DNA from 2 places in the Lysinibacillus sp. YS11 genome. Region 1 is predicted to be linked to the other one. Evidence: riboswitches for the same ligand, from Rfam matches in the RefSeq annotation. Region 1 holds a riboswitch; the other holds the start of a gene.
The links. Region 1 has a riboswitch for cobalamin ahead of LBYS11_RS20345 (FecCD family ABC transporter permease). Riboswitches for the same ligand answer to the same signal wherever they lie in the genome.
Positions count from the first base shown of each region.

Region 1 (5,150 bases):
GAATGAAAACGATTTTATGCATTGATGATGAACCAAGAATGTTAGATTTATTAACCCTTTATTTGGAACCACTATTTAATTGTAGAGCAATGTCTTCTATACAAGAGGCATTGGATTTTTTAGAAGAAGAGCATGTGGATTTAGTTCTTTTGGATATAATGATGCCAGAGATGGATGGGTGGCAGGTTTGCCAGGAAATTAGGAAGTTTTGGGATGTTCCTATCATTATGCTTACTGCAAAAGGAGAACACGCTGATATTGTAAAAGGTTTAAATCTTGGTGCTGATGACTACGTTTTAAAGCCTTTTGATGAGGAAGAATTGTTAGCACGCATACATGCTGTATTAAGAAGAACGATATCTGAAGAAAAAGTGATTAACTTTGAAGGGCTTTGTTTAGATAGAGAGTCCTTTGAAGTATATTTTCAGCATAAGGCAATTCCATTAACACCAAAGGAATTTGCCATGCTCGCCCTATTTTTAGATTATCAAAATAGAGCATTTTCTAGAGAACACCTTATACATGCCGTTTGGGGATATGATGTAACGATTGAAGATCGTACCATTGATTCACATGTACGTAATTTACGAGAAAAATTAAGAAAAAGTGGTTTTCCGGCGGATGATTACTTGCAAACCGTTTGGGGCATCGGCTATAAATGGCATAAGTCTGCAAAGAGAAAGCAAATGGAACATAAAAGCTAGAAATTAACCTCTACCAGAATTGAAGGTAGAGGTTATTTCTATTATTTTGGACTAAGCTCTTCTTCTGTTACCCATTTATGATTTGTTACAGCTTCACCACTTGTAGTGGAAGTATAATCAACCATATATACAGTTGTTTGCACAGCCTCGTCAATAAGGACAGTCGCATTTTCCATACCTTCCATATGTGTTGCGTCCGTTTTTACTTCTGTTCCAGGAGCCAGTGGTGCTTCTTGTGGGTCAATTAATTCTTCATGAATTACCCACTTATGCTTTTCTATTCGCTTTCCACCAGTTGTAGGCTCATAGGAAATAACATAGGCAGTTGTAGTATAGGCACCTACTATTGTTGCTTCGGCCCCTTTCATACCTTCCATATGTCCATCTGTAATAATGGCTGTGCTTCCTATAGGAAATTTCGGATTTTCAGCTTTTTTTAACGTTACTGGTACTTCGCCAGAACTTGAATGGTTCATTGTAGAATGATCCATTTCTTCAGCAGCTTCATTAGAAGTGGACGCAGGATTTGTTTGATCCTCTGTACAAGCCGATAAACTAATTAGAGCGACTACTGATAATAGTCCGACTGACCATCTTTTATTGAATTTCATATGATATCCTCCTCACTATGTGCTCCTAATGTAGCAAATAAATGTGCAGAAACGATGGATATAACCTATGAAAAACATTTCTTTAGTCTGGCGGGGAGATATGCTATTGAATAGGCATGATCTTCAATGTTTTTTGTAATCTATGGGCGAAGATACCAGCAAAAATAGCTAAAATAATATCTTTTGGTAGTGGAGGAATCATCCAAAGCCAAGCGAGCTTATATGAAAAATTCTCTGGCGCACTTGCCCATAGCTTATAGGCAAAAAACATCCAATTTGTTCCTATCAAATAATTTATAGCCGTTGCTACCAAAGCAGCTACGATAAAACTTTTCTTTGTTCCGCTTCGTTCTACGATTAACCCCGCAACAAATGCCGCAAATATAAAAGTAATAATAAACCCAAAGGTAGGGCTTAAAATTTGGCCAATTCCACCCCCGAAACGAGCAAAGACAGGAGCTCCTGCCAATCCTACGCACATATAAATTGTGCAGGCAAGCGCACCTTTTCTACTACCAAGAATAAGCCCTGCTAAAATTGCAAAGAAGGTTTGAAGCGTAATGGGTACACCACCAACTACCATAAAAGGTGCAAAGGAAGTGATATTAGCACCCACCATCATTAACGTTGTAAATAATCCAATGTAGGTAATGTCAACAGTTCTTAACTTATGGTGACTATGTTGTGTAACAGTTGCCATGATTTCACCTCGTTTTATAAGTTATTACTGCTAGTGTAAAAAACGAATGTATTTGTGTCAACCTTATTATTTAAATAAGTTAACTCAATTGTTGGATTAAATTGAAGTAGACTATCTATCTATAAAAATGTATGATAGAACCGTCACAATTTTATAACTTCAAATACTATTGGTGTGACATTTTGAATGTCACTTAAAAGGGAAGTCGGTGGAAGTCCGACGCTGTCCCGCAACTGTAACGAGGAATCCTATAATATGATTTGCCACTGTTTAAGAATGGGAAGGCAATTATAGGATAGTGAATCGAAGCCAGGAGACCTGCCATTTAGTAATACCTGTAATGCCCACGAGGATGCAAGCAATTACGGACAATAGCTGGATATTTTTCTGACTTTGTTTAATCTTGGGTATTTCTATGCGCATTTTCGCATGGGATACCTTTTTTTATTGCTTCATTCATCAATATTCAGTAGGAGTTTAAAACAGATGAATAAAAAATTTATGTTATTTTCCTTCGTACTTTTCATGGTATTAATTGTTTCAATGACCTTTGCTGTAATGGTTGGCTCAGTTTCAGTTACACCGTTATATGTATGGAAAGTTATTCTTTCTAAAATTCCTTTTATACAAAATTCGATCGAGCAAGATTGGAGTCGCTCTCAGGAAATCATCATCTGGCAAATAAGAGCACCTCGTGTTTTGCTAGCTGTGATAGTAGGAGCGGGGTTAGCTATTGCAGGGGCAGCCATTCAGGCACTAGTACGTAATTCTATTGCAGACCCGTATATTCTAGGGATTTCTTCAGGGGCAGCTGTCGGAGCTACTTCTGTGATTATTTTAGGAGCCTTTTCATTTTTAGGTATTTACGCTCTTTCAATATCCGCATTCCTCGGTTCATTACTTGCCATTGCACTTGTCTTTTTCTTATCACGTGTTGGGGGGCGTGTCTCTATTTTCCGCTTGCTATTGGCAGGCATGGCTGTGTCCTTTATCTTAACGGCTATCTCTAACTTTATTTTAATGATGTCAAAGCAAGAAGGGGCCTTAAAGGCTGTTATGTTTTGGATGCTAGGTAGTTTAGCTGGAGCCAAATGGAATAATATTGTGATTCCAGCTTTCGTATTCTTGGTTGTATTTGGGCTACTGTGGCTACACTATCGCAATTTAAATTTATTATTACTAGGAGAAGAGGCGGCAGTGACATTAGGCGTTAATCTTCAGCAATTCCGTATTCAGTTAATACTACTAGTATCTCTATTAACAGGTGTGCTTGTCGCAGTTAGTGGTTCTATAGGATTTGTGGGATTGATTATTCCCCATATTGTGCGTTTAATTGTGGGCTCAAACTATAAATACGTAATACCTATCAGTGCTTTAATAGGTGGAATATTCTTAGTGTGGGCAGATGCCTTTGCTCGAATTATTATTGCTCCTCAGGAAATGCCAATTGGTATTATTACAGCTTTTTGTGGAGGACCATTTTTCATTTGGCTTCTCCGTCGTAACAACTATTCTTTCGGTGAAGGAGATTAACTTCCATGACATTAGAAGCGAAAAAAGTATCATTCTCCATTTACGATCAGCGTATACTGCATGATGTAAGCATTCAAATAAAAGAAAAGCAATTTGTTGGATTAATTGGTCCTAATGGGAGCGGAAAATCAACATTGTTAAAAAATATGTATCGTCTCCTAAAACCTGAAAGTGGATCGGTAGTATTAAATGAGCAAGATATATTAAAGCAATCAAGCAAAGCAATTGCGAAAAATTTGGCTGTTGTAAGCCAAGAGACACCCGTATTATTTGATTTCACTGTGCATGATCTAGTCAGTATGGGAAGAACCCCACATAAAAAGCTGTTAGAGCTTGATCAAGAGAAAGATTTTCAAATTGTTAAAGAGGCTCTTAGGCAAACGGGCATATCGCATTTAGAGAAACGAAGCTTTAGTTCACTTTCTGGTGGCGAGAAAAAACGTGTCATGGTTGCAAGGGCACTCGCTCAACAAGCACAGATATTAATATTAGATGAGCCGACGAATCATTTAGATATTCAACATCAACTTCAACTTATGGATTTAATTCAGACTTTGCATTTAACCGTAGTAGCAGCTTTACATGATTTGAATATTGCTGCTATGTATTGCGATCAAATTTACGTTTTACAGCAAGGGCGAATAGTTTGTCATGGTACACCAGAGGAAGTACTTACGCCAACAGTGCTGCAAGATGTATTTGGTGTTTTTGCGGATATTCAAATACATCCAATGACAGGGAAGCCGTATCTTACATATGTTCCTGAACAGTTCACGAAGGGGTTTAGCCAAATATAGAAAAGTGTCATCTTCTATTAGATACATAAAACATCCTTTAAGGAGTGACTGTATGCAAATAGCCTTTACGAAAATGCATGGTATTGGCAACAGCTATATCTACCTTGATCTTTTCCAACATGATTACAAGGAAGATATCTTTTGTGAATTGGCTCAAAAAATGGCCAATGTCCATACTGGTATTGGCTCAGATGGATTGATTATTATCCAACCCTCTAAAATTGCTGACTGTGGTATGCGTGTATTTAATAAAGATGGATCTGAGGGGACAAATTGTGGTAACGGTCTTCGCTGTGTTGCTAAGTATATTTTTGAACGTCACATTGTACGACAAGAGCTAATTACGATTGAAACGAAATCCGGGATTATGCTGGCACAGGTAGTGGTGCAAGAAAATCGTGTAATAGAAGTGATTGTCGATATGGGCAAACCTCTCTTATTGCGCAAAGACATTCCGATGTTAGGAAACCCAAATGAGCTTGTCATCAATGAGATATTTCCTTTACCCCAACAATCTCTTTTGGTAACTGCTTTGTTTTTGGGCAATCCGAATACTGTAGTTTTTGTGAATGCGATCGAGCAAGCACCATTAAGAACATTAGGCGGTATTATAGCAAACGATATGAGATTTCCTTATCGTTGCAATGTTGAGTTTGTAGAGGTTGTTCATGAGAAGGCATTAAAATGCTGCGTTTGGGAACGAGGTTCGGGTATAACAGAGGCATGTGGGACAGGTGCTTGTGCAGCGGTAGTGGCTGCTATATTAAATGGTTTTTGTCAGAAGGGAGAAGAGATAGTAGTCCAA
Region 1 is NZ_CP026007.1:4,055,848-4,060,997, reverse strand. Features, by position in the region: gene LBYS11_RS20365 (sensor histidine kinase) at 1-25, shown strand, start outside; gene LBYS11_RS20360 (response regulator transcription factor) at 3-704, shown strand; gene LBYS11_RS20355 (YdhK family protein) at 746-1,315, opposite strand; gene LBYS11_RS20350 (biotin transporter BioY) at 1,419-2,015, opposite strand; cobalamin riboswitch at 2,169-2,356, shown strand; gene LBYS11_RS20345 (FecCD family ABC transporter permease) at 2,502-3,548, shown strand; gene LBYS11_RS20340 (heme ABC transporter ATP-binding protein) at 3,554-4,345, shown strand; gene dapF (diaminopimelate epimerase) at 4,398-5,150, shown strand, end outside.

Region 2 (5,150 bases), 1.8 Mb from region 1:
ACGAAGAAATTTACAGGCTGTTTTTCAAAATAGTTATCATTCATTTAATCCAAAACAGACGATTTTCGAAATACTCGAAGAACCGTTTTTGAATTTCGAGCATTTTAGCAAAGCAGAGCGACAACAGAAAGTAAGAGAATTACTAGACTATGTAGAGTTAGAGTGGGCAATGGCTCAAAACTATCCCTCACAGTTAAGTGGGGGACAGCAGCAACGAGTCAACATTGCTAGAGCTCTTGCATTAAAGCCGAAACTGATTGTTTTAGATGAGGCCATTAGTAGTCTTGATATGATTTTGCAAAAGACGATTATAGAGCTACTGCAAAGACTTCAAAAAGAGCTACAGCTTGCTTATCTATTCATTTCACATGATTTACAGGCCACACGTTTTATGTCAGATCGCATCCTTGTGATGCAGCATGGTCAGCTAGTGGAGGAGATAGGCAAGGATGGGACATATCAGCACCCCGCTTCACAAGCGTTATACAATGCAATTTTGCCATCACACCCGCGGGAAAGAAAAAAGAAGGATAGACCCAATTAAACAGAAACGCCATTTTGAGAAATTAAAAATGGCGTTTTCTTAATTTTTAAAGCAATACAGAAACAAAAATCAATGAAATTAATTATGATATTAACTTTATTGATTTTTTAATCAAAATTATTAATTTTATTATTTACATCTTTAATTTCTTTGTTATATAATCAGCTTAACTTAAAGGAAGGAGTTCACTATGGCTTATCAAGTAATCACAAATTGTCCTGTCTGCAGTAAAACATTGAAAATTACGAAGTTACAGTGTTCTCATTGTCACACGACCATTGAAAATGAGTTTGAATTGTCGAAGCTAGCATCCTTATCACAGGATCAGCTTCATTTTGTGGAAGTATTTTTAACCTGCCGAGGAAATATTAAGGAGGTTGAAAAGGAACTGGGGGTTTCGTATCCAACAGTTCGAGGCAAGCTAAATGATATTATTTCATCCCTTGGCTATGCTCAAAAGAAGAAAAATGAAGTAGATGAGAAAAAAATTGTAAGCATGCTTGAAAATGGCGAAATCACAACAGATGAAGCCATAAAGCTCTTAAAAGACGAATAGGGAGGAACGACCATGAAAGAGGAAATTACAAAAGTGTTAACGATGATTCAAGAGGGCAAAATTGATGCGGATAAAGGATCAGAGCTGATTCAAGTGCTACAACAGAAAGAAGAATCAGAGAATAAATTTGTGGAAAAAACAAAGTATTTAGATAAAACGTTAAAGGTCCGTGTTGTATCCACCGAAAATGATAATGTCACGGTAAATTTACCAATTAAACTTGTCAAAGCCGTATTGATGGCAGGACACAGCATCGCTGCAAGTATTCCGCAATCTGAAAAATACGTAAAAGATATCGACATCAATCTTCTTCTTGAAGCAATTGAAAATGAACTAGATGGACAAATTGTAGATATAAAATCAGCAAACGGAGATTCCGTTGCAGTCTTCATTGAGTAGAGGCGACGAATGATGCATGTAAAAGTGAAAGCAAAAGACGTTCGCTTTACCGTCCCTGTTCCCTATACTGTGCTAACCATTGTCCTCTCCATTTTAACTTCTAAATGGATTCAGCAACAAGCCAATAAGTGGACAAAGGCATACTTCGATAAAAAGAAAATAGACTTTACCTTTCCCCTCATCGACAAAGAAATGCTAAAGCCGATTATCAAGGAACTACAAAATTATAAAGGACTTGTGCTAGTCGATGTCAAAGCTCAGGACGGGACTGAGGTTAAGGTTAGACTATAATCCCAATGATAGAATGGTAAGAGCATGTTATGATAAAAGCATGCTCTTTATTAATGTAATGAGCATCATTTGAAATGGGTAAGAGATGATCATTATTTCAGGACTTACGATAGAGACAACTATTTTTCAATGGTACATAAAATAGAAAATTTCTTTAAACTCAAATTAGAATTCTAGATCCATTTTAATAGAAAATCACGTACATCGTTAAAAATAGATTTTTGATTTGGGTATAAGTGATTAGTGGTAATCTATTTGGAACTACATAATTAAAAATACTGAATAATCCAAAAATAAAGAAGTTTAGAATCTTGATTTACTTTTCATTTGAAGGATGGTACACTTAAAACTATTGAACAACAACTATATATTGTGTTCGTTTTACAAAGGTACTACTACATGTAGTTTAAAAGGGAAGTTCGGTACAATTCCGACGCTGTCCCCGCAACTGTGAAGCTGACGATGATTGCAACCACTGTGCATTTGCATGGGAAGGGAATCAGAGAATGAAGCAAAGCCAGGAGACCTGCCTTTATAAAACAAATTTATCATTTCTTCGGGGATTAAGAGATGGGAACGTCAGTATTTTTGGTATGTTAACGTTTCCATTTAGCCTATCTCTTTAGAGGAGATAGGCTTTTTTATTTTATGAAAAGAGGGATTTCTATGAAACTTTATACGAAAACAATTTGTCCAAAATGCCTATGGGTAAAATCTGAACTACAACGTGCAGGACTTGAAGCTGAAATTGTTAACATCGATCACGATGAACAAGCAAAGCAAACGATTATTGACGCAGGTTTTTTAAGTGTGCCTGTTTTAGAGATGAATGAAACTTTCATAGGAGATGTTCAGGAAATTGTTTCTCAAATTGAGTTGATTGCCCTATGATTGTTTACGCGAGTCGTACAGGTAATGTCCGAAATGTTGTATCCAAATTAAAGGCAGAATGTATCGAGCTCTCGGAAGAATTGCGATTGAACAAGCCATATCTCTTAATTACCTACACAGATGGTTTAGGTGACATTCCAGCAAAGGTACAACGTTTCTTAGAAAAAAACAGGGATTTTTGTAAAGGAGTAGTTGCCAGTGGTAATAGTAACTTCGGTCATCATGTATTTGGTGCTGCTGGTGAGAAAATCGCTGCTACCTATCATGTACCCTTAGTAAGGAAATTAGATTTACGAGGTAATCAAACGGATTACGAAGCAATACAAACGTTTTATGAAACGAGGGTAATGAGATGAAAACCTATTTAAAGCTTAATAATGACGTACTGAATCGTTATAGTACAACTGGATTACTTGAGTTAGAAAAGGACCGCGAAGCTACGCGCCGCTACTTTTTAGAGTATGTTAACGTACGTTTGCGTTATTTTATAGATATTGAGGAAAAAATACGCTATTTAGTTGATGAGGGCTACTATGAGAAAGCATTTATCGACATGTACGAAATGGAATTTATTAAGAAGCTGTACAAGAAAGCCTATGATTATAATTTCCGCTTTCCATCCTTTATGAGCGCAAGCAAATTTTACGATAGCTATGCTATGAAAAGTCGTGATGGGGAAGAGATCTTAGAAAAGTATGAGGATCGTATTGTCATTATTGCTTTGTATTTAGCTCAAGGCAACACGGCTCTAGCAGAACGCTCTGTCGAAGCAATGATGGAAGCCTATCAGCCTGCAACACCAACTGCTTTAAATAGTGGTAAGAAAGCACGTGGTGAATTAGTCAGCTGCTTTAAATTATCAATGGATGACTCCATGAATAGTATTGCTGAAAATATTGGCTATTGTTTAGAGCTATCACGCCTTGGTGGTGGAGTTGGGGTCAACTTAACAGATTTACGTCCATTAGGTGATCCAATTAAAGAGATATTAAATCGTGCAAGTGGTGTCATCCCAGTAGCGAAACTGTTAGAAAATTCTTTCAGTTATTCTAATCAGCTAGGGCAACGAAATGGCTCAGGTGTTGTCTATCTAAATATTTTCCATGCAGACATAGAAAATTTCATTTCATCAAAAAAACCAAATGCTGATGATAAAATTCGCCTCGCTACCCTTTCAACAGGGATTATTATACCTAGTATTTTCTTCGAACTGATGAAACGTGATAAGGATATCGTTTTGTTTAGCCCATATGATATTTTTAAAGAATATGGCAAACGTATGTCTGAAATTTCCATTTCAGACATGTACTACGAGCTACTTGATAACCCTAAAATTCGTAAAATTAAACGTTTAAATGCACGTAAGCTTTACACAGAGGTGAAAAAAGCACAATTTGAATCAGGCTATCCGTTTGAAATCTTTGATGATAATGTCAATAAGGTACATCCTTTAAAAAATATTGGACGTGTCAAAATGTCCAATTTATGTACAGAAATCTTACAAGTACAAGAGACAAGTATCATTACGGACCAGGATCAACCAAATGACTATGGATTAGATGTATCGTGTAACTTAGGTTCCATCGATATCCATGCAGCAAGTAAAGTCAATGATTTCGGCGCATTAGTCGATACAGCCATGCACCTATTAACGAATGTATCGCAAATGACGCACATTAAGAATGTACCGTCTGTTGCAAAAGCCAATCAATTAATGCATTCTGTAGGGCTTGGCTGTATGAACCTCCATGGGCATCTCGTGACAGAAGGCATCCTGTACGGCTCAAAAGATTCCATTGATTTCATGGATCACTTTATGGAAGCGATGAACTATTATTCTCTGAAATCTTCGATGGAAATGGCGAAAGAAAAAGCTGCAACCTTCTACCGATTTGAGGACAGTGATTATGCATCAGGTAGCTATTTTGACCAATATATCAATAAAACTGAAGAAGAACTATCGCCTGCTGTGTTGAAGGCGCTTGGCAATATTCCAATCATCACAAACAAGATGTGGGAAACGTTAAAGCAGGATGTAATGCAGTACGGTCTATTCCATTCCTATCGTTTGGCTATTGCCCCAACTGGTAGTATTTCATATATTCGTAGCTGTACGGCTTCAATCGCACCATGTACAGAGCGCGTAGAGGTTCGTGATTACGCCGATAGTAGAACCATTTATCCAATGCCTCATTTAACAAATGACAATAGTCATTTATATGTGGAGGCGTATGATGTAAATCCGTATGATTTAATTGATTTATATGCAGCTTCTCAAAAGCACGTTGACCAAGGTATTTCCATGACGCTTTATGTAACGGACAATTGGACAACCGAACAATTGGCTAAAGTATACATTTATGCGTGGATAAAGGGCATTAAGTCTGTTTACTATGTTCGTCAACGATTACAAAGCTTAGAGGAGTGTGTAGCATGTCAAATATAATTTATGAGGCAGTCAATTGGAAT
Region 2 is NZ_CP026007.1:2,290,025-2,295,174, forward strand. Features, by position in the region: gene LBYS11_RS11265 (ABC transporter ATP-binding protein) at 1-544, shown strand, start outside; gene LBYS11_RS11270 (DUF2089 domain-containing protein) at 735-1,100, shown strand; gene LBYS11_RS11275 (SHOCT-like domain-containing protein) at 1,113-1,499, shown strand; gene LBYS11_RS11280 (hypothetical protein) at 1,509-1,790, shown strand; cobalamin riboswitch at 2,161-2,339, shown strand; gene LBYS11_RS11285 (glutaredoxin family protein) at 2,457-2,681, shown strand; gene nrdI (class Ib ribonucleoside-diphosphate reductase assembly flavoprotein NrdI) at 2,678-3,037, shown strand; gene nrdE (class 1b ribonucleoside-diphosphate reductase subunit alpha) at 3,034-5,127, shown strand; gene nrdF (class 1b ribonucleoside-diphosphate reductase subunit beta) at 5,115-5,150, shown strand, end outside.
Region 2: linked by a shared signal. The riboswitch ahead of LBYS11_RS11285 (glutaredoxin family protein) and the one ahead of LBYS11_RS20345 (FecCD family ABC transporter permease) in region 1 are both predicted to bind cobalamin.